DNA from 3 places in the Bacillus sp. Pc3 genome. Region 3 is predicted to be linked to each of the others. Evidence: riboswitches for the same ligand, from Rfam matches in the RefSeq annotation. Region 3 holds a riboswitch; each other region holds the start of a gene.
What was found. A riboswitch is a leader RNA that binds a small molecule or an ion and turns the genes downstream of it on or off. The one in region 3 is predicted to bind thiamine pyrophosphate.
Positions count from the first base shown of each region.

Region 1: it holds a riboswitch for thiamine pyrophosphate, as region 3 does, so the genes downstream of both, tenA (thiaminase II) here and SB24_RS07010 (TIR domain-containing protein) in region 3, are expected to answer to the same signal.
Region 2: it holds a riboswitch for thiamine pyrophosphate, as region 3 does, so the genes downstream of both, thiC (phosphomethylpyrimidine synthase ThiC) here and SB24_RS07010 (TIR domain-containing protein) in region 3, are expected to answer to the same signal.

Region 1 is NZ_CP010406.1:939,713-947,306, reverse strand. Features, by position in the region: gene SB24_RS04075 (CYTH domain-containing protein) at 1-303, opposite strand, end outside; gene SB24_RS04070 (UPF0738 family protein) at 428-793, shown strand; gene yjbM (GTP diphosphokinase) at 821-1,456, shown strand; gene SB24_RS04060 (NAD kinase) at 1,474-2,274, shown strand; gene SB24_RS04055 (RluA family pseudouridine synthase) at 2,289-3,182, shown strand; gene prpE (bis(5'-nucleosyl)-tetraphosphatase PrpE) at 3,216-3,965, opposite strand; gene SB24_RS04045 (monovalent cation:proton antiporter family protein) at 4,194-6,038, shown strand; TPP riboswitch at 6,092-6,200, shown strand; gene tenA (thiaminase II) at 6,288-6,995, shown strand; gene tenI (thiazole tautomerase TenI) at 6,973-7,590, shown strand; gene thiO (glycine oxidase ThiO) at 7,574-7,594, shown strand, end outside.
Region 2 is NZ_CP010406.1:1,200,033-1,207,626, reverse strand. Features, by position in the region: tRNA gene SB24_RS05450 (tRNA-Asp) at 1-58, shown strand, start outside; tRNA gene SB24_RS05445 (tRNA-Phe) at 69-144, shown strand; tRNA gene SB24_RS05440 (tRNA-Thr) at 148-220, shown strand; tRNA gene SB24_RS05435 (tRNA-Tyr) at 232-316, shown strand; tRNA gene SB24_RS05430 (tRNA-Trp) at 327-400, shown strand; tRNA gene SB24_RS05425 (tRNA-His) at 430-505, shown strand; tRNA gene SB24_RS05420 (tRNA-Gln) at 515-586, shown strand; tRNA gene SB24_RS05415 (tRNA-Gly) at 640-714, shown strand; tRNA gene SB24_RS05410 (tRNA-Cys) at 721-791, shown strand; tRNA gene SB24_RS05405 (tRNA-Leu) at 799-887, shown strand; tRNA gene SB24_RS05400 (tRNA-Leu) at 1,133-1,214, shown strand; gene SB24_RS05395 (Na+/H+ antiporter NhaC family protein) at 1,360-2,931, shown strand; gene SB24_RS05390 (Type 1 glutamine amidotransferase-like domain-containing protein) at 3,018-3,716, shown strand; TPP riboswitch at 3,766-3,876, shown strand; gene thiC (phosphomethylpyrimidine synthase ThiC) at 3,998-5,770, shown strand; gene SB24_RS05380 (FAD-binding oxidoreductase) at 5,811-7,166, opposite strand; gene SB24_RS05375 (FbpB family small basic protein) at 7,424-7,594, shown strand, end outside.
Region 3 is NZ_CP010406.1:1,519,554-1,527,147, forward strand. Features, by position in the region: gene SB24_RS06990 (HAD-IIA family hydrolase) at 1-1,150, opposite strand, end outside; gene thiD (bifunctional hydroxymethylpyrimidine kinase/phosphomethylpyrimidine kinase) at 1,159-1,977, opposite strand; gene SB24_RS07000 (class I SAM-dependent methyltransferase) at 1,992-2,750, opposite strand; gene SB24_RS07005 (thymidylate synthase) at 2,747-3,757, opposite strand; gene SB24_RS07010 (TIR domain-containing protein) at 3,754-4,218, opposite strand; TPP riboswitch at 4,296-4,399, opposite strand; gene SB24_RS07015 (hypothetical protein) at 4,487-4,867, opposite strand; gene SB24_RS07020 (Cfr family 23S rRNA (adenine(2503)-C(8))-methyltransferase) at 4,977-6,026, opposite strand; gene SB24_RS07025 (hypothetical protein) at 6,178-6,381, opposite strand; gene SB24_RS07030 (dihydrodipicolinate synthase family protein) at 6,525-7,319, opposite strand.

The DNA.
Region 1 (7,594 bases), 580 kb from region 3:
CAGCTGACGTTTGACGGGGCCATCCGGAATCTTGAAGACGTCAAGATCAGGTGCCGCAAGCTCTTGGTGGGTTTCCAGCAGACCGACCGCGGCAGGCTCTTTTAACGTCAGAACGAACGCGCCGTCTTTTTCTCGGATGCGGAGTGCTGATTTTTTTTGTTTCAGGGAAAAATCTTTCGTGTCGAAATAATGATTGACCTGCTGTTTAAAATCATGTTCTTTCATGCAGAGTGCTTCACTCAGCTTCAGAAATTCTGATTTTGTCAGCAGGTTTTTGAATTCAATTTCTATTTCTTGGGTCATGACAGTCTTCCTTTCAGGACGAAAAATTGTATAATTCCCATTATCTCTTTAGAGGTTACGTTTATCAATATCGACCTTGATATGATAAAATAAATGCTGTACTTTGTTAAAAAAGGAGAACATTATGCAAAAGAGAATTGAAATCCAAAATGCATCATTAACAGAAGACGCGCTCCGCTTAAAGTGCGGAGAAGACTTAAGCGGAGCGGAACGCAAAGCCTCAGGTCAAATGCTTGTTGATTCCGATCACTTTGCTTTTGTATACATACTTGAATCAGCTGACTCTTTTGAATATGTCATTATAAAAGAACATGTCTGGCCGGATCTGAAAGAAGCCTTAGACCAAAGAAAACCGGCGGTCCTTGAGGCCGGCGGAAAAACGGTTGAACTTTCAGGGCTGCATGAAGAACTCGATTATCTTCTTGAAAATATTAAAGATAATGCAAACTACGGAGATATGGAAGAAAAAGTGAAAAGCGTATTTCTTTAGAACAGGTTCGGAATTGGGGGATGTACGATGGATGACAAACAATGGGAGCAATTTCTAGCGCCATACCGCCAGGCTGTTGAAGAATTAAAGGTGAAGCTGAAAGGCGTCAGAACCCTTTATGAGTATGAAGATGACCACTCACCGATTGAGTTTGTGACAGGCCGTGTGAAGCCGGTGGCGAGCATACTTGAAAAAGCGAGACGAAAAAGCATACCGCTTCATCAGATCGAAACGATGCAGGATATCGCGGGGCTGCGTATTATGTGCCAATTTGTCGATGATATCCAGATCGTCAAAAATATGCTGTTTGCCAGAAAAGATTTTACCGTTGTGGATAAGCGGGATTACATAGCAGAGCATAAGGAAAGCGGATATCGGTCTTACCACCTTGTCGTTTTATATCCTTTACAAACAACGTCCGGTGAAAAGCACGTTCTTGTGGAAATACAGATTCGGACGCTTGCCATGAACTTTTGGGCAACCATTGAGCATTCACTGAATTACAAATACAGCGGGAACATTCCCGAAAAAGTAAAGCTGAGGCTGCAGCGGGCCTCAGAAGCCGCATCCCGGCTCGATGAAGAAATGTCAGAAATCCGCGGAGAAATCCAGGAAGCCCAAGCCGCGTTCTCGCGAAAGAAAAAAGCGGGAGACCGCCAGTAGGAAAGGAGGGGAATGGCATGAAATTTGCCGTTTCTTCAAAAGGAGACGAGGTTTCAGATACACTGAAAAGCAAAATACAGGCGTATTTACTCGATTTTGATATGACCTTGGATGAAAAAGAGCCGGAAATCGTTATTTCCGTCGGCGGTGACGGAACGCTTCTTTACGCATTTCACAGGTACAGCGACCGTCTTGATAAAACGGCTTTTGTCGGAGTTCACACGGGGCATTTGGGTTTTTATGCCGATTGGGTTCCGCAGGAGATAGAAAAGCTCGTTCTGGCCATTGCCAAAACGCCGTATCATACCGTGGAGTATCCCCTTCTTGAGGTGATTGTCACTTATCATGATGAAGAGCGTGAGGAGCGGTATCTGGCTTTGAACGAATGTACGATCAAAAGCATAGAAGGCAGCCTCGTCGCTGACGTGGAAATTAAAGGCCAGCTGTTTGAAACGTTCAGGGGAGACGGTTTATGTCTGTCCACGCCTTCCGGAAGCACGGCTTATAATAAGGCGTTAGGCGGCGCAATCATCCACCCTTCCATCAGGGCGATTCAGCTTGCTGAAATGGCATCCATCAACAACAGAGTGTTCAGGACTGTCGGCTCGCCGCTTTTGCTTCCCGATCATCATAACTGTGTCATCAAACCGAGAAACGACGTCGACTTTCAAGTCACAATTGATCATTTAACCTTGCTGCATAAGGATGTCAAGTCCATTCTATGCCGTGTGGCAAATGAAAAAGTCAGATTTGCAAGATTCCGTCCTTTTCCGTTTTGGAAAAGGGTGCAGGACTCCTTTATCGGAAAAGGCGAATAGAAAGAGGAAACGGATTGGACAACTTTTTTATCCAAAAGAACATGACTGCCCGGGAAGCCGGCATGACGGTAAAAGAATATACGGCGCAGCTCGGCATTTCAAAGCGGCTTCTCGCTGACATTAAATTCGGCGGGGGAGACCTGCTTGTGAACGGAGAGCATGTAACCGTCCGCGCCGTGTTAGCGGAAGGAGACGTGCTTAAGATTGAATTTCCGAAGGAGCATGTGAGTGAAACGCTTTTGCCTGAGCCGGTTCCTCTTGATATTCTTTATGAAGATGACCATGTGCTTGTGGTCAATAAACAGCCGTATGTCTCCTCAATTCCATCAAGAGAACACCCGTCGGAAAGCATCGCTAACGGAGTGATCAGCCACTACCGAAAAAGCGGCGTACAATCAACGGTTCATCTTGTCACCCGCCTTGACAGGGATACATCGGGGGCGATGCTGATCGCCAAACATCGGCTTTCCCATTCTCTTTTGTCGGCAGCGCAGAAGAAGGGGCTTGTCAGCAGGCGGTATCTCGCTGTCGTACACGGGATCATGCCTCAGAAGGAAGGAACGGTGGACGCGCCCATCGGAAGAAAACACGACAGTATTATTGAGCGGATGGTAACGCCGGAGGGACAACGAGCGGTGACGCATTTTCAAACGGAAAAAGCGGGACATGCGTTTACGCTTGCAGCCCTGCGGCTGGAAACGGGGCGGACGCATCAAATCCGGGTGCACATGAGCTACCTCGGCCATCCGTTAGTCGGTGATACACTGTACGGCGGAAAAAATGAGGGAATTGCCCGGCAGGCTCTTCACAGTGAGCGGCTTTCATTCGTACACCCCATGACCGGAGAAACGCTCGTTTTTCAGGCCCCGGTGCCTGACGATATGAAAACATTAATTGAACACGTGTAAAGCCCGAACCGTTTACCGGTTTCGGGCTTTTTTTTATGCCTGCCTTCCGTGATCCTCGCGAAATCGTGAGGCATCATAGGGCATTGAGCTTTCCACAGAGACGGTTTCATGCTCTGGAAAGCGAAAGCCTGTCAGTTGATTGCCGAAGACGCATCCTGTATCAATGTTGATTGTACGGTTGACGATCCGGGGGCGTTTTACCGGGGTATGGCCGTAAACAATCCATGCCTTGCCTTCATAAGCGGCGGCCCAGTCTCTTCTGACGGGTCTGCCGTCGGGATACGTTTCACCCGTGATATCGCCGTACAGAACAAATTCTTTTACCTTACGCGAGTATTTACCGATATCGTCAGCTTTTATGCCGGCGTGAGCGACGACGAGATCGCCCTTATGTAAAATGTCATAAAGCGGCGCTGACTCATATAAGCGGATGAATTGTCTGGAGACTTCCGTTCTGTCGGCGGGAGACAGCTCTTTCAGTTCGGCTGCCGTCGTTTCCAGTCCGTGCATCACTTTTACGGGGTTTCCTTTTAAGTAACGATACAGTTTGTTGCAATGATTTCCCGGGACATAACGGACGGCTCCTTTTTCATATGCTTTTGCCACAAAACGCATCACTTCTACGGATTTTGGGCCTCTGTCCGTTAAATCCCCCGCAAAGACAAGCGTCCTGCCTTCAGAGTGAACGGGCGTTCCGTCTTTCACTTCATATCCGAGCTTTTGCATTAACGCGATCATTTCGTCATAACATCCGTGTATATCGCTGATGATGTCGTAAGCCATTCGTGTCAGCCTCCTTATTAACGGTTTTTTATTTATTATGGGGCTAATTCCTATACCTAATTACGCTGTTTTTGCACAAATTAAAAAAAGAATTGAAGAAATAAAGCCTTATCACTTTTTTTTCGCGTTCAGCCTTGTTAGAATATGCGTTATGTTTTTAAAAAAAAGTAAGGTTTCGCCCGCTTAAAGCGGGCTTTTATAACCCTTGTTTTAAGGAGGTATTTACGAATGGAACACACATCAGTCGCATCTTTAGTCGTCGTTCTGATCGTCGCTTTTTTGACGCCGCTCCTTTTACATCGGTTTAAGCTCAGCATCCCCGTCGTCGTCGCGGAGATCATCATGGGGCTTATTATCGGAAAAAGCGGCCTGAATCTTGTCGTTCAGGGAGACACGTGGCTGGAGACGCTGTCTGTTCTCGGCTTTATCTTTTTAATGTTTTTAAGCGGCTTGGAAATTGATTTTTCTTCATTTGAGAAAGGGAAGAAAAAACAATTCCTTCCGAACGGCAAGGAAGCGCCCAACACGTTTTCTGCCGCACTGATTATCTTTTTCGGCATCTTTATTTTATCATTGCTGCTGTCCTATGCCTTTGTATTAGCCGGTTTTATTCAAAACGCATTTTTAATGACGCTTATTATTTCGACGATATCACTCGGTGTGGTGGTCCCGACTTTAAAGGAAGAACGGATTATGAACTCCAATATCGGCCAGATCATCCTGCTTGTCGCCGTTATCGCGGACTTGGCTACGATGATTCTGCTCGCTTTCTTCTCTTCTCTTTACGGAGAAGACAGCGGAAATATGTGGCTTCTGTTGATTCTCTTTGCCGCGGGGGTCGTGCTGTATTTCTTCGGCAGGATCTTTAAACACCGTTCATTTGTGCAGTCGATGTCTAAAGGCACCGTGCAGATCGGCACGAGAGCCATTTTCACACTGATTATCGTGCTTGTCGCTTTATCGGAATCTCTCGGGGCGGAAAATATTCTCGGCGCGTTTTTGGCAGGCGTTCTGGTATCGCTTCTGTCTCCGAATAAAGAAATGGTGGAACAGCTGGATTCCTTCGGCTACGGGTTTTTAATTCCGATCTTTTTCGTCATGGTCGGGGTGAAATTGGACATTTGGACGCTCTTCCAAGATCCGAAAACGTTAACGATGATTCCGCTGCTTCTGCTTGCGCTGTTTATCAGCAAGATGTTCCCGGTGTTTTATTTAAAGAAATGGTATGACAATAGAACCGTGTTTGCTTCGGGCTTTTTGCTGACGTCCACGCTGTCGCTTGTTATCGCGGCGGCTACGATCGGAGAAAGGCTCCACATTATCAGCGCCAATATGTCCGGCGCGCTGACTTTAGTTGCGGTTATTGCCAGCATCATCACGCCGATCGGCTTTAAGAAATTATACAAACGGCAAAGTGCGCCGCAGGAAAAAAAGCGCATTACATTTATCGGCGCCAACCAAATGACGCTTCCGGTTACGCTGGAATTGCCTGAGGAGGAATATGAAGTACGGGTCGTCCATGTGTATCAGGAAAATGCCGGGGAAACGCTTGCGGAATCCGTTTTTTCGGTTGACACGATTTCTGATTACGAGCCCGGAACGCTTGAGTCGCACGGTATTTTCAAAACGGATATTCTTGTCGTGGCGACGGGAAATGAAGATGTGAACGCTGAAATCGCCTTAATAGCGAAAGAGAAAGGGACTGAGCGTATCATCGCAAGCGTCGGCTCGGTTGAGCATGAAACAAAACTGAAAGAAGAGGGCATCAGTATTTTTTCTATCCTTCTGTCTACAAAGACGCTCTTGCGCGCATTAATTGAGGCGCCGGGCGTGATGAGCCTCCTGACGAATGAGGAGTCTTCGTTATATCAGATCAATCTGGAAAACCCGGCGTATAACGGCATCATTCTGCGAGAATTTCCGCTGATGGGCGATGTGATTTTCGTCCGGATTTTCAGAGGTGTGGACAGCATCGTTCCGCACGGAGACACGCGGCTGAAAACAGGAGACCGTCTCATCGTCACGGGCTCGCGCAACTACGTGTCGGAACTGAGAAAAATCCTTGAAGCTTGACCAAATTGCAATTCGTGATAATATAGAAGGCATAACAAATAAATCAATAATCGTATGACCACTAGGGGTGTCCTTCATAAGGGCTGAGATAAAAGTGAGACTTTTAGACCCTCATAACTTGAACAGGTTCAGACCTGCGTAGGGAAGTGGAGCGGTATTTTTTTGGGGTTCCTTTTATCCATTTAAATTCCAAACCACTTTTCCGATGCGGGAAAGTGGTTTTTTTATTTTAACAGGGGGGAAGACATGATGACATTTTCTGAAGAATGCAGACTGGCGGCTGCCGAATGGTGGGACGGAAGTTTTGTTCATCCGTTTGTAACGGGAATCGGTGACGGAAGCCTGCCGATAGACCGTTTCAGCTATTACGTGCTGCAAGATTCCTACTATTTGACGCATTTTGCAAAAGTTCAGGCGTTCGGCGCCGCATATGCCGAAGACTTGTTTACGACGGGCAGGATGGCGGGCCACGCTCAAGGGACATATGAAGCGGAAATGGCGCTGCACCGCGAGTTTACGGAGCTTATAGGGATTACGGAAGAAGAGCGTGCGGCATTTAAACCGGCACCGACCGCCTATTCTTATACGTCTCATATGTACAGATCGGTGATGAGCGGCAATTTTGGAGAAATATTAGCTGCGCTTCTGCCCTGTTATTGGCTTTATTATGAAGTCGGCGAACACTTAAAGGAGTGCAAACCGGAGCATCCGATTTATGAAAAATGGATCGGTACATACGGCGGAGACTGGTTCAGACAGCAAGTCGAAGAACAGATCAGCCGTTTTGACGAGATTGCTGAAAACAGCACAGAGGACATCCGCGCGAAAATGAAAGAGAATTTTGTGATTTCAAGCTATTATGAATATCAATTTTGGGGAATGGCCTATCAAAAAGAAGGCTGGTCCGAGAAGGGCGGAAAAGAGGTGGAATCTTTTGGAGCTGCACGCGGTAACTGATAATCGCAAACCCGTTGCCGAGCTGGCCGAGGATATTCTTTCGATTCAGCGCGAAGTAAGCTTTATCCATATCCGTGAGCGGGATAAAACAGCGGGAGAGATCATGCAGCTTTTGTCCCTTTTGAAAAAGGGCGGTGCGGATAAGGACAAATTGATCATCAATGACAGGGCGGATATCGCGCTTTTTGCCAATATACACCGTGTTCAGCTTCCGTCCCGCAGCTTTTCCGTAAAGCAGGTGCGAAGCAGATTTCCCCATCTTCATATCGGACGTTCGGTTCATTCGCTGAAAGAAGCCATCCAAGCTGAAAAGGAAGATGCGGATTATGTGGTGTTCGGCCATGTATTTGAAACCGAATGTAAACAAGGACTTGAAGCAAGAGGCATCAGCCTGCTTTCAGAGATCAAACGCACGCTTTCCATCCCCGTCATCGCAATCGGCGGAATGACACTGCAGACGATCGGACACACAAAGCAGGCGAAGCCGGACGGAATTGCCGTCATGTCAGGCATTTTCTCAGCTGAAAATCCTGAGGAGGCGGCAAAACGGTATGCACGCGCGGTAAGGGAGGCCGATTATGAAGAAGCACTATGATACG
Region 2 (7,594 bases), 320 kb from region 3:
TTAGAATGCCTGCCTGTCACGCAGGAGGTCGCGGGTTCGAGTCCCGTCCGGACCGCCATTTATAAAAAGGCTCGGTAGCTCAGTTGGTAGAGCAACGGACTGAAAATCCGTGTGTCGGCGGTTCGATTCCGTCCCGAGCCACCATTTGCCGGTCTAGCTCAATTGGTAGAGCAACTGACTTGTAATCAGTAGGTTGGGGGTTCAAGTCCTCTGGCCGGCACTCTAAATGATGGAGGGGTAGCGAAGTGGCTAAACGCGGCGGACTGTAAATCCGCTCCCTCAGGGTTCGGCAGTTCGAATCTGCCCCCCTCCACCATTTTATAAATAGGGGCATAGTTTAACGGTAGAACAGAGGTCTCCAAAACCTCCGGTGTGGGTTCGATTCCTACTGCCCCTGCCACTATTTTATTTATTCATCTTCAGATTATGGCGGTTGTGGCGAAGTGGTTAACGCACCAGATTGTGGCTCTGGCACTCGTGGGTTCGATTCCCATCAATCGCCCCATTTTATCATTGGGCTATAGCCAAGCGGTAAGGCAACGGACTTTGACTCCGTCATGCGTTGGTTCGAATCCAGCTAGCCCAGTTGCATTTTTTTAAAAACAACAGCATAAGATGTATTAAGTTCTTTTACATGTTGCGGAAGTAGTTCAGTGGTAGAACATCACCTTGCCAAGGTGGGGGTCGCGGGTTCGAATCCCGTCTTCCGCTCCAAATTACGGCGGCATAGCCAAGTGGTAAGGCAGAGGTCTGCAAAACCTTTATCCCCGGTTCGAATCCGGGTGTCGCCTTTCTATTGCCGGGGTGGTGGAATTGGCAGACACACAGGACTTAAAATCCTGCGGTAGGTGACTACCGTGCCGGTTCAAGTCCGGCCCTCGGCACCAATTTAACTTTGAACGAACTATGTTAAATTGGTCATCAGTTTTCACATTATAAAACATATATGAGAGTGATTTGCATATTGCAGATCACTTTTTTTATATAATAAAAACGTAATGACTATCAATATAAGTTTCTTGCTTGTATCGCATATACTGCATTACCATTTAAAAAACTTTGCTAAAACCGTTGACGTTTTATGAAATACATGTTATATTTATATACGTCGGTTGAACACGACGCATTACATGCCGGTGTGGCGGAATTGGCAGACGCGCACGACTCAAAATCGTGTTCCTTCTGGAGTGCCGGTTCGACCCCGGCCACCGGTATACAAAGGCTTCTACAATATGTAGAAGCCTTTTTTGTTGCATGAAAATATCCTCCAAAGCTTGTGAAAACATGATACCTGCTGATTGTATAAATCCGCTTTTTTCAAAGATACTAACAAGAAGTTCTTTGAAAGAGGTGTTTTTTATGGAAGGGACTTGGGCTTGTCTTATCCCATTTATTCTGGTCATTCCTATTTCAATCATTACAAAGCAAGTGCAGTCCGGTCTGTTTGTCGGTTTGCTGGTCGGAAGCTATCTTTTGCATCCCAGCTTGCTTGGCGGGATTGAACATATGGTTCAATATGTAATCAGCAACATTGTCGTCACCAATAATATTAGAATCATTGTGTTTCTATATTCATATGCCGGCCTTGTAGGGATTATAAAGCTGACCGGCGGGATAAAAGGATTCGTCCATTTGATCAGTAAAAAAGTTAAAACCAAAAAAGGTGCGATGCTGCTTGCATGGCTGTCGACATTTGGCACGTTCAGTGAACCGGACTTTCGCATCGTCACAATTGCACCGATCATGAAAGCTTTAAGCAAGCGTCTGAACCTGTCGAAACAGAAAATTGCGTATGCCATTGAGTTTACGGCAAACCCTGTCATTGCCTTGATTCCGATAGCAACGGCATTTGTCGGCTACATGGTTTCCATTATCGGACAGGCCCTTAAAACGTCAGGAATAGATCAGCCGGCTTACACGGTGTATGTGAAAAGTATTCCCTTCAATTTTTTCTCCATTGTGATTATAGTAGTCGGAATTTATTACTGCTTTTTTAAGAAACAAAAAGCGGACGAAAGCTTAGAAAAAACAGAAAAGAGCGGACAAACTTCTGCTCGCAAACATAACAAAAATACGGAACCGATTCCGCGGAACAGCGGTGTGTTGCTTTCAAAAGGCTCAGGTTCATTCAACATGGAAACAGGGACGATCTCAGATATTCACGATGGACATACGGGAATGTTCGAAAGTGATGAGCATGCTGACCAGCAGGAGGAGCTGGATTCGGCGCACCGTGCTTATATTAAGGAAACACCGATTCGGCCTTGGAATTTAATCATTCCGATCGGGCTGTTTTTGCTATTAACACTCTTTCTCAGCTGGTGGGACGGCCATTCAAAAGCACAAGGGTTTTTGAATGCTTTTATCAAAAGCGATATGCTTGGCGTCATGTTAACCGCATTATTGGCAGCGGTTATTGCAGCATTTGCTCTTTTTATGTTTCAGCGTTTTCATGCAGGCGAGCTTGTTACCCATTTTATTAAGGGCGGAAACGAATTGGTCAACGTTATTATTATGTTATCGCTGATTTGGGCCGTAACAGCAGTATCTGAAGATCTGGGATTCTCGAAATATGTTACTTCTCATTTAACGTCATGGATCCCTCATATGTTTATTGCGCCGTCTCTTTTTATACTGGGGGCTGTTATATCCTATTTTATCGGGTCATCCTGGGGGACTTGGGGGCTATTAATGCCGCTCGGCGTAACGCTGGCGGTACAGTCACATACCAGTTTATTATTAGCGATCGGGGCCGTGTTTGCGAGCGGAACATTTGGAGCGTTTGCTTCTCCTCTCAGTGATAATACGGTGACAACCTGTACGGTGTTGGGGATCGATGTTGTGAAGTATGCCCGTTCGAAGCTTGTTCCGGCGCTTATCGCCGCGGGGATCTCCGTTGTGTTATACGGTGCGTTTTCATTTTTCAGATAACAAATACTTTTTAAAGGCGGTATCCGGAATGGGGGGTAACGCCTTTTTATGAGCTGTTATACTAGAGGAAAAAAGAGGTGATGACATTGAAGCAGATTATTGCAATGGGCGGCGGGGGCTTTTCCATGGAGCCGGATCATCTTGTGCTGGATCAGTATATTTTAGAGCAGTCGGCGCGGTCAAAGCCGAAAATTTGTTTTTTGCCGACGGCAAGCGGAGATTCGGAGAATTATATCGGCAGGTTTTATCAGGCCTTTCAAAAGCTGCGGTGTGAGCCGGATCACTTGTCGCTGTTTAAACCGCCGGGTTCTGATCTCAGATCCTTTCTCATGAAGAAAGATATTATATATGTCGGCGGCGGAAATACGCGCAATATGCTTGTCTTATGGAAAGAGTGGGGGCTTGACCTTATTCTTCGTGAGGCTTGGGAAAACGGCATCATGTTGGCGGGTCTCAGCGCCGGGGCGATTTGCTGGTATGAAGAAGGAGTGACGGATTCAGCTGGAGATTTGAGAGAGTTAAGAGCTTTAGGATTTTTGCGGGGAAGCTTTTGTCCGCACTATGACGGAGAAGCGGAGCGCCGGCCGGTGTATCACCGTCTGATTTCAGAAAAGAAACTCAGGGAGGGCTATGCCGCTGATGACGGCGCTGCGCTTCATTATAAAGACGGTCAGCTGTTCCGGGCTGTCTCCTCCCGGGAAACCGCAAAGGGTTATCGGGTTTTTAATACCGAAAAAGGCGTTCGGGAAACAGAGCTTATGACCTTACCGTTATCTGAATTTTGATAATATGCTTTTTTTTGTACACAACTTATGTTACGATGAGAGCGAAATCAATAGTTACTGGGGGTGCCCGTCTGAGCGGGCTGAGAGAGAAGCGGCGGCTTCTTAACCCTTTGGACCTGATCTGGTTCGTACCAGCGTGGGGAAGTAAAGGTTTTATTATTGTTGATGAAAACAATAATAGTTTCTTTCTGACTGCAAAACCGGGTTCTTCTTTGAACCCGGTTTTTTTGTGCTGGTGCTGAGCTTGGTTCTGTTATTCAAATGATAAAGGAGAGATTTGTATGCAAAATCAATCAGTACAGCAAGCGAACATTTCCATTATGTCGAGTTTTTCCGGCAGTAAAAAGGTTTATGCAGAAGGTTCTTCGCCCGATATACGAGTGCCGATGCGGGAAATCAGCCTGAGTGCGACTACGGGGGCATTCGGGGAAGAGGAGAATGCGCCGGTCCGTGTTTATGATACGAGCGGGCCGTATACAGACCCAGATGTACAGATTGATATTCATGAAGGGCTGGGGGCGCTCCGCACAAAGTGGATTACCGGGCGCGGAGATGTAGAAGAATATAACGGCCGGACCGTGAGACCTGAAGACAACGGCTATAAAAAAGAGGGCCGTGCCGCCGAATACCCCGGCCTACAGCGGAAACCGCTTCGGGCCAAGCCGGGGAAAAATGTAACACAATTGCATTATGCGAGAAAAGGCATCATTACGCCGGAAATGGAGTTTATCGCAATACGTGAGCATGTGTCTCCCGAATTTGTCAGGGAAGAGGTGGCGAGCGGCCGGGCGATTATTCCTTCTAACGTCAACCACCCGGAAAGCGAGCCGATGATTATCGGCCGGAATTTTCATGTGAAAATCAATGCCAATATCGGCAACTCGGCTGTTACATCTTCTATCGAAGAAGAAGTCGAAAAAATGACGTGGGCGATTCGCTGGGGCGCCGATACGATGATGGACTTATCCACGGGAAAAGACATTCATACGACGCGTGAATGGATTATCCGCAACTGCCCCGTGCCTGTGGGGACGGTGCCGATATATCAGGCGCTTGAAAAAGTAAATGGCATTGCCGAGGATTTAACGTGGGACATTTATCGTGACACATTGATTGAGCAGGCGGAGCAGGGCGTGGATTATTTCACCATCCATGCCGGCGTACTGCTTCGTTACGTCCCGTTAACGGCTAAACGCACGACGGGAATCGTATCCCGCGGCGGGGCAATTATGGCGCAATGGTGCCTGGCTCATCATCAGGAAAGCTTTCTGTACACGCATTTTGAAGACATTTGTGAAATTATGAAAACCTATGATATCGCTTTTTCTCTTGGTGACGGGCTTCGCCCCGGTTCGATTGCGGATGCCAATGATGAAGCGCAGTTTGCGGAATTGGAAACTCTCGGAGAATTGACGGAGATTGCGTGGAAGCACGATGTGCAAGTGATGATCGAAGGACCGGGTCATGTGCCGATGCATAAAATTAAGGAAAACATGGACAAGCAGCTGGAAATTTGTAAAGAGGCGCCTTTTTACACGCTCGGACCATTAACGACGGATATCGCTCCGGGTTATGACCACATTACTTCAGCAATCGGCGCGGCGATGATCGGCTGGTACGGGACGGCGATGCTTTGCTATGTCACGCCGAAGGAGCATTTGGGGCTGCCGAATCGTGATGATGTAAGAGAAGGTGTCATCACGTACAAAATCGCGGCACATGCCGCAGACCTTGCTAAAGGGCATCCGGGTGCACAGATCCGTGACGATGCTCTGTCTAAGGCGCGGTTTGAATTCCGGTGGCGTGATCAATTTCATTTGTCGCTTGATCCTGAAAGAGCAATGGAATATCATGATGAAACGCTGCCGGCTGAAGGCGCAAAAACGGCTCACTTCTGTTCGATGTGCGGTCCGAAGTTCTGCAGTATGAGAATTTCTCAGGATATTCGTGATTATGCGAAGGAAAACGGACTTACTGAAGACGAGGCCGTCAACGAAGGGCTGAAAGAAAAAGCAAAAGAGTTTGCAGAGAAGGGAAGCCGTTTATATCAATAAAAGAAAAGATGAAGATGGAGTTTGCCCATCTTCATCTTTTTTAGAAAAACGGTGAACGGCGAAGCGGCGGAATGCTCTGTTCAAAGCGGAATATATTTTCCGGATCGTATTTCGTTTTGACTTGACGGAGGCGGTGAACATTTTCTCCGTAATACGTTTGCAGCCAGTTTCTGATTTCTCTATCAGGCCAATTCACGTAATCTCCCATCGTTTCTCTTGATAGGGACGTTCTCAGTCCTTCGATCCAGCGGACATTTTGTCTTTCTTCTTCAGCAGATGTCCAAGTTGTAATATATTCTTGGGCAATGATTGCGTTGCGATAGTAGAATGCCGTTTGGTCAGGAGCGATCCGTCCGGCCGCCCCGCCGAGAGATTGCTGCCACACACTGGCGTTTTCGTTCGGAGCGTGCTCTAAATAGCGCTTTAAAGTGGAAATCGCGCGTGTTGATAATGGTTTTTCAATAAAGGATCCTGACCGCTTCATCTTTTGCGGCTGATTGCCTCCCGGGCTGTTAAAAAAGGCTGCCGCTTTAATAAATGGCACTGTCTTGACCATGCCGCTTGCCGGTTTTCCCGCTTTCATTAACGGAGCCAGCAGTTCTTTCAGCTCATCCTTTGTCCCGGTAAATTGACCGAGCGCTTCTATGCGGTTTACTTCCTTAGGCCAAAACTGAATTGATGAGGTAAGCCGGTTGTCTGTAAATGGAGCCCAGCGCTGCCATGTGTTAAATACTTCCTCAAAATCATCCCAGCCCCAAGTGACAGAAAAAACAGACACGCACGAGATCGGCACGGCTTTAAACATCATGGATGTGACAATGCCGAAGTTGCCTCCCCCTCCGCCCTGAGATGCCCAAAATAGATCAGAGTGCTTTGAGCGGTTGACTGTGATCAAGTCAGCACCCGCTTTTTCGTCCGCTATGATCATTTCGAGCTGGAGGAGACGATCGCAAGTAAGTCCGGCTGTCCTTGTTAAATATCCGATTCCTCCCCCGAGCGTCAGCCCTGTGATTCCCACATTCGCAATGGTTCCCGCAGGAAGGGTCAAGCCGTACCGCCAGAGTGTCCGGTAGACTTCCCCCAATTCGGCTCCCGCTTCAATCGAGACCAGCCGCTTATCCTCATTTACTCTTATTTTCTTCATTTCACTGAGATCAATGACTAGTCCGTCATTTAACAGGGAAAAATTTTCGTAGCTGTGTCTTCCGCCTCTGATACGGAAAGGCACATTGTTCTCACGTGCCCATCTCACCGCATTGAGGGCGTCATGTTTGTTTTGACAAAACACAATGATGTCTGGATATCTTTGCAGGCTTAAATTGATATTGGTTCTTGCAGCATTATAGTCCGGGTCATCTTTTTTGACGATGCGACCGGTCAATGTTGTCTTTTCCACATTCTCACTCACTTTCACTTGTACTCTGCTATGTTTTCTAGCATATGCGGAAAAATGAGAGAGTGTATGAGGAAAACCCCCGGAAGGAAACGATATTTTAAATTATAGTTGACAGGTAGGGATTGTATGAATTAACATAATCATTACATATTTCCAAACGATGGCTGATCGGATCACCGAAGGCTCTTATCTTTTAAACAGATAAGGGCCTTTTTTGCGTGAAAGTCATGAATGAAATGAAAAGCGGAGGGATAAAAGTGGCGTTAAAAAAGGTATCACATGTACGCAAAAAGAGCAAAAAACGAAAAAAGTACAGAAAATACACATTGAATTTCGAACTGCTTGTAGAGAAAAACAAACGGGAGATTATGAGAAATGAGGAACAGATGGAGCAGATTTATATAAAGATAGATGAAAAGCATGCGGGG
Region 3 (7,594 bases):
TATCAAAATATCTGATTTCCATGGCTTCCTCAGTGGACTTTTTCAAAGTGCCGCCGATGACGTCACATTGAAAACAATTGGTAATAAAATGGCTGACTCTGCCGTCAGGGTATATAAAGGTTTGTGAACTCGGATCAGAATAAACGCCTATCATTTTAGAGACTTTCACCACTAATCCAGTTTCCTCTTCTATTTCTCTTATAATTGCTTGTTCAACTGTTTCACCAGGTTCCACATGTCCTGAAGGAATGCCCCATAAACCATTATCAGCACGCTTCATTAATAAAACGGAACTTGATTCTTTAATTATAATTCCAGCGACTCCGGCTTTCACTTGTTCTGTCCATTGGAAATCCGGTTTTTTCCGTACTTCTGCCTTTATTTCATTATCGAACAAGTCTTTCAGATCGCGGATCACAACATCCGGATTTCTAAAATCATGTTTTGCAGGAAATAAAGTATTTTGTTCAGAAACTAATACGGAAGTGATGCCTATTTGGTTTGCTCCGACAATATCTGTTTCAGGCGTATCCCCAATCATAACGCATCTCTCTTTATCTTCAAAAGACTCGAGTACTTTTTCAAATATTGAAGACGCCGGTTTTCCAATTATAATCGGCTCTTTAGCAGCTGCTGTTTTAACAGCCGCGACTATAGCGCCTGTCGCGGGAGCTGGTCCGTTAGCGGCAGGAAATGTTTTATCCCCGTTTGCAGCGATAAATGAAGCCCCGCAGCGGATGAGGTTTACTGCCTTATGCACATCCTGAAATGTAATATTTTGATCCCAGCCAATGACAACAGCCTCCGCCTGATCTTCCGTAAGATCAATACCGGCCTTTTGAATTTCACTTTTAAGTTGGTCATTTCCCAATATATATGCCTTCTTTATTCCTTCACTGACAAGGTAATCAGCTGTTGCCCACCCCGCAGTAAACACTTCATCAATACTTGCTGAAATCCCCAGTTTATGAAGGCGTTTCACAATCGTTTCTCTTGTAACACAAGGATCATTCGTTAAAAAGCGAATGGCTTTCTTTTCTTCACGGAGTCGTTTTAAAGAGGCCACAGCTCCTGGTAAAGCTTTATCTCCTATATATATCACTCCGTCTAAATCAAATAAAAATACATCATAATTCTCGGAGATCATCATAACACTCCTTAAGCGGTTGTCTCTTGGTTAATAGTTGAGCGATACGCAAAATGATTTGTAGGGCCTTGTCCTTTCCCGATTCCTAAGGGATGTTTAATGGCTGCTGAAATGAATTCCTTTCCAGTTGCCACTGATTCCGGTATGCTGTGCTGCTTTGCCAGCTCTGCAGTTATCACAGCTGAAAACGTACAGCCTGTTCCATGAGTATGCTTTGTGTCAAAGCGGGGAGAAACAAATTCCTCGAAGTCCTCGTCAAAGTACAAAATATCACGGGCTTCTCCGTTCAGGTGCCCCCCTTTTACGACAGCACTTTTTGCCCCGTATACCTCCACTATTTCTTTCGCCGCATCACGCATCTGCTGTACAGTCTCGATTGATTTGCCGATGATTACTTCCGCTTCCGGAATGTTCGGTGTAATAACAGTTGTTTGGGGTATTAATAATTTCTTCAAATGATCAATGGCGTCCTTATGGAGCAGATGATGTCCGCTTTTAGCAATCATAACCGGATCCATCACATACGATTGAATATTTGCGTCTTTTAACTTTTCTGCCAGCAATTCAATAATTCCTATACTTGCAAGCATACCGGTTTTGACAGCATCCGGTTTTATATCATCCATGACACAGTCTATTTGCTGAGATATATTCTGAAGAGACATCTCCTCAAAACTTTTCACACCAAGTGTATTTTGTGCAACAACTGATGTAATAACTGCCATTCCATATACCTTTTGTTCCTGAAATGTTTTTAAATCCGCGTGAATTCCCGCCCCTCCGGAAGGATCAGTCCCAGCAATCGAAAGCGCTTTATAAATATCCGTCAACTTACACTCCTCCTTCAGGCAGGTTTCACTGCTTTAAAAATGACAAAAGGCGGATATTCCTTTTCACATTTCCAATTATTAAATTGAAACTCTTTCTCTATGGCTTTTACATGCTCTTGGTCAATATCGTTTAACGTTGGTTCTGATAAAGTTACATTTTCAAAACCTGCAAGAGTTAATAGTTTATAATACATTGATTTCGGCCAATGAAAATCATTTAAAATTAAATCTGCTTGTCCGGGAACATGGAGCCATTCATTTCTTTCTTCTCCGTAAGAATATTCTTTCCCCGGTATTCCATTGCGGAAGGTTGAAAATTCAATTCCGGTTGAATCAGGATTCGTATCGAGTATGACAAATGAAGCTCCTGGTTTTAACACACGAAAAATTTCATCTATGATACCTTTGATACGCTGGTCACTATCCGTATTAATAAAAACATAACAGGCCATTGCAGCATCAACTGAGTGATCTGGTAAGAAGGAAAGATTATCGTGTTCAATTAAATGATAGTCCACATGAGGATGTTGTCTTTTTGCCTTTGCTATATCTAACATCTTCCTTGATTCATCGACTGCGATCACATTGCAGCCTATTCTGTCAGCCAGCCTATAAGCTACCTTTCCTGGACCGCATCCGAAATCGAGCACCTTTTTAATCTCCGCTTTATCAAAAGTACGAAAAACAAACTCAAAACCTAACGTTTGTTCTAAAACGTCGTTATAAGCATCGAATTTACCAGCAACACTGTCTTCTTTCCATGAAGTTTTCATTGAATTTCCTCCTTTTGCTCAGTTGAGAAATAATGAAGCCACTTATTCCTGACGAAAAATTGATATACAGGAAGTAAACTTTGAAATAGAGAATGATCCATATCACGTTTATATGCAATATGCTGGTATATACTGAAAAGGAAAAGAATCTGTTTCCAGTAATCAGGTAAATCAAGCATTTCAATATCGTTTTTAGTCATAGAAATTTGATCTTTCCTAAGTAATTCTTCGTACTTTAAGACTGTTTCAATGGACGGCCAGTTATTTCCCTCAGGCATTTTCGGGAATTCAAATTCCGGAATATCATGGTAATTTTCAGCTTCTTCAAGCACCGTTTTCGCCCATTCATGATCTGAATCATAAATATGGATTGATCCCGCATTATGAAAATATTCTCCGACTTCTACACGCAGTTCTCTGGCCATTAATTCCTGCATGAAGGTAAATGAGAAAAGATCACTGATCATCCCGCGAAAAGCATCATTTGCACGCATGACAGAAGACATGTATAATTCGCCTTCCCTCACAAAAAACTGCAAACCGATTGTGCAGGAAACATCTATATTTTCTAAAACGAAGAGTTCCGAAGCATCGAATATTTGAATAAATGCCCTTTTTGAATCAATATCTTCTTGTGTCAAAAGATTTTTTATTCTATTCCATTGATTTAGTTTTGCATTTCCGAATTCAAATATTTTAGGCCCGTACGCAGTGCCTGTTAATGTTTTTTTATTCATTGAATATGAGGGCATTTTTTTATTGTAATAACTGATAAAATCTAAGTCGTTACTCCCCGATAAATACCATAGCACTTCAGCAAAATTAAACACGATATTGGTTTTTCTTGAGGATAAATAAGTAACACGTTCTATTGGATTTTCCAAAGTCAGATGGTAGTTCAATTGTTCTCTGCTTTTTTGTCCGCGCGGTGAATTGAAAAATTCAGGGTTGTGATAGATGTCATACAGCGTTTCCGTATATGCTTCATGAAAAGTTCTCTTTCTCATTGAGATTCCGCCTTATATGCTGCAAAGGTATTTTTAATGTTCTCTATTAAATCATCTGTATCTTTATAGCTGATGTACTCAACATCCGCCACTGCATGTAACCCTTGAATTAAGAAAGCATAATCCTTGTCCTTTTCTAGAAATAGCACGATCTTTTTTTTCAAGGCGGAAGCCCATCCAATTTCTATATGTGTTCCAGGAGAAGCGGGTGATCCGGGAAATGCTGCAAAAAGGTCGCAAGTACTTATTTCATCAAAATCAATTTTAGTGCATTGAAGGGGTGTCATGAAATCTTTCCCCCACCCTTCCCGCTTATGAGCATTATGAACCAGCCATCCTTCATTCTCAAAAAAGGAAATTAATGATTCCAGCTTTCCCCTCTCATACGTACTCATCAATCCAGTTTTCTCATCTACTAAACTTTTAAAAGGCCCTGCCAGAAAAACTTTTTTAGTCGCCACTTCATATCACCCTTTCAAAATAAATAAAGCCACTTTCCTCTATGGAAAGTGGCTTAAATATAGATAAGATAAAGAATCTCTCTAATTTTTCACTTCCCTACGCTGGTATTAACCAAATCAGGTTCAAAGGGTCAGGACGTATTGTCTCTTCTCAGCTATTAAAGCTCCCCTAGTGACTTTTTATAAATATTTACTTTAATTCTATGCTATTCCATATAAATAGTCAAACAATGACTTTCCCTTCAATATTGCAGCTTACCCACTAGTTTTAAAACCTTCCGGCCTCTTTTTTCCTGCCAACGAATAAGGTCACGGCAACACTCGCTGAACTGACCAAAGTCCCCAGTACGGCAGCAAGAATTGTCAAAAAGCCATTGGGAATCAGAAATCCAATCGGAATGAGGCCCGCAAACGTGAGGACGATAAAACATTGATAGACTCCGGATATGATTCTCACAACCAAACTGCCAAAAAAGGACATGACGAATGGCGGAATGAACAAACATAAGATGATTCCGAGTGAGATCAATAAAATCATAGGCTCGTCAAAAGAAATGACACGATCGCCGGGAGACTCTTCAGCAGCCGCGAATACAGCAAATATAGACATCATCAGCGTAAGAAAAACAAGAAAAAACCTTTTCAGCAACGTTATGACTCCTTTTTTTATAAAAACGGGTATCTTTTTTTCAACCACAATAACCATTTTATGTTATCAAATGAAATAATATGAAGTCAAACCGAGTTCTGCACCTGATTTATTGGTTCTTATTTTTTTGATAATTTCCATATAATTGTCCGCAAGCAGCATCTATATCAATGCCAAATTGACTTCTGACGGTCACGTTAATTCCTGCTGACTTTAATTTTTTATAGAAATTTACAACTTGTTTCTCATTTACTTCTTCAAATCTCATAGGTGAACTAACAGTCGGGTTATATCTAATGATGTTTACATGGAACAAGTTCCCTCTCTTATATCTGCTTCTTAAAAGATTTACTACTTCATTCGCATGATCAATAGAATCATTAACTCCCGGCAGCATAATATAAGCAATATAAACTTTTCTTGAGGTCACACGTATATGCTCATCTAATGTGTCCATTACCTCCAATAACGGGTAGCGTTCATTAATCGGCATTAACTTGCTTCGCTGTTCATTAAAAGGAGAATGTAATGAAAACGTCAGGTTGACCTGCGGATAATCCTGAGTGATTTTTTTAATGCCCGGAATAATACCTATGGTCGAAATAGATAACCTGCGAGGGCTTAAAGCAAACAACTCCGGATTTGTAAGCACATGTAAAGCATCAAAAACTTGTACATTCGCTAATGCTTCTCCCATTCCCATAAAAGAAATACTGTCAATTGAATGTCCTTTTAAGTGAAAGTACAAAATTTGGTCAGTCATTTCATCTGACGTTAAATTGCGTTTTAAACCAATATCTCCTGTTGCACAAAATGTACAGCCAAAATGACAGCCGCACTGCGAGGATATACAAAATGACTCCCAACCGGCTTTATATTTCATATTAACCGTTTCTATTTTTTCGTCTCCTGAAATTTCAAATAAGACTTTTGTAACTTGCTCAGAATGCTGCACTTTTAAAGGAGCAATATTTATAATTGACTCTCCGAACTCCTCTATTAACAATTTTCTCAAGGATTTAGGAAGAACCGTTATTTCATTGAAATGATTTATTCTCCCTTGGAATACAGCATTTTTGATTTGATTCATTCTAAAATCAGGAAATTTATTTTGCTTCAGGAACTCTTGGATTCTTATATACTTGTTTTTTTGTTGCATGTTTTCTCATCCTTCCATAATACTCTTGTTTGTTTGAGTAAATAGAAGGGAGTTATCAATCTAACCTTTTTTTAAAATCAGGCACAAAAAAACACCGACACAATTATCGGTGTTACGCTTAAATAACATCATGCACAAATAAACAAGGACATTATGTCATTGGATTATCGTTTATTTGACATAGAGAAAAAGCACCGATAACTGTTTTTGTATGGTGATTTGGCTTAAAAAAGGACAGACTGCTCCCTTTGTCCGCCAAGATGTTTCCAATTTTTGCATTTTTACCATACAAAATTCCATAAATCGTTATCATCGCTTTCACCTCTTTCTTGTCAATATTAGCAATAATCACCATATCATAAGGTTTCCCTTATGTAAAGCTAAACAAATGCTTACGCCCCCGCTAATGACAGTATTATACAACTTGCTTATTAAGCCTAATCCAAGTACAGAAAGCGCGCTGATCACATTTTTCACTTATCCGCGACGGAACATTTCTTATATAATGGGTGACCGGCAGCTGCCTGCTTGAATCCCAATCTTCCTATAGTGATTTTTTATATTCATGACAGTATGATGATTTGTCACTTCAGCAATCAGATCGTTTATTCGATCCAGATTAATCGGTTTATTTTCTGATAAGCTGCTGAAGCTTTCTCTGATTTCTTCAGGATAGACATTTCCGGCCATGCTTGACAGGCCGTTACACCCGTTACTCAGCATCTTCGGAAATTCAACGTCTCCTGCCGCAAACAAAATAAAGTGATCAGGGAACTCTGTTTGTTTATGACGCAGAACGTCTCCTCCTTCTTTCAGCCCCTTTATCCCGGGATGCCGGCTTATTAAGTCTTTAAGCGCTTTCTCACTCAGATTAAAACCGGTCCGGCCGGGGTTATTATAAAGCACAGCCTCTTTAGAGGTATGACTGAGAAGTTCGTCAACGTAATAAACGGCTTGCTGCTGTGTCGGTCTTATATAAGGAGGAAAACCAATCAGTACAGAATCAATATTGGTTTTCTCGATGTGTTTCATCAGTTTGACGGCATCAATGGTTCTTACGGCTGAAACACCGAACATCAGTTCAACATCTTCAAATTTTCGCTGATGAACATACTCAATGATCTGAAGACGCTCATCTATGCTGAGTGAATGCTGTTCACCAGTCGTGCCGCATATGAGTAACGAATGGATACCGCTGTTTTTCAAATGTTCGACAATAGCATCAAATCCTTCTAAATATAAACTTTCATCTTCATGAAAAGGCGTAGGGATAGCAACATTAAAATTTCGCATGAGAATGTCCTCCAAGTACATATTCTTGAATATCTGCAGAGTATCATATAACACTGTCTGACATTTAAAAAGATACAGTTTCAGATAACTTTACATGTCAGATGTAAAGGCCGACACACAAAAAAAGCAGGCAAAGAGAGCCTGCTTCATAGCTTCGGCCTTAACTGTTTTACCCATTGGTTTTGGCGGGCTAAAATATTCAGACTCAACAACATTTGACGGATTCATTTAGGCACATGCCCTTATCAAAAACAATCTGGGTGCATATCCTGCTC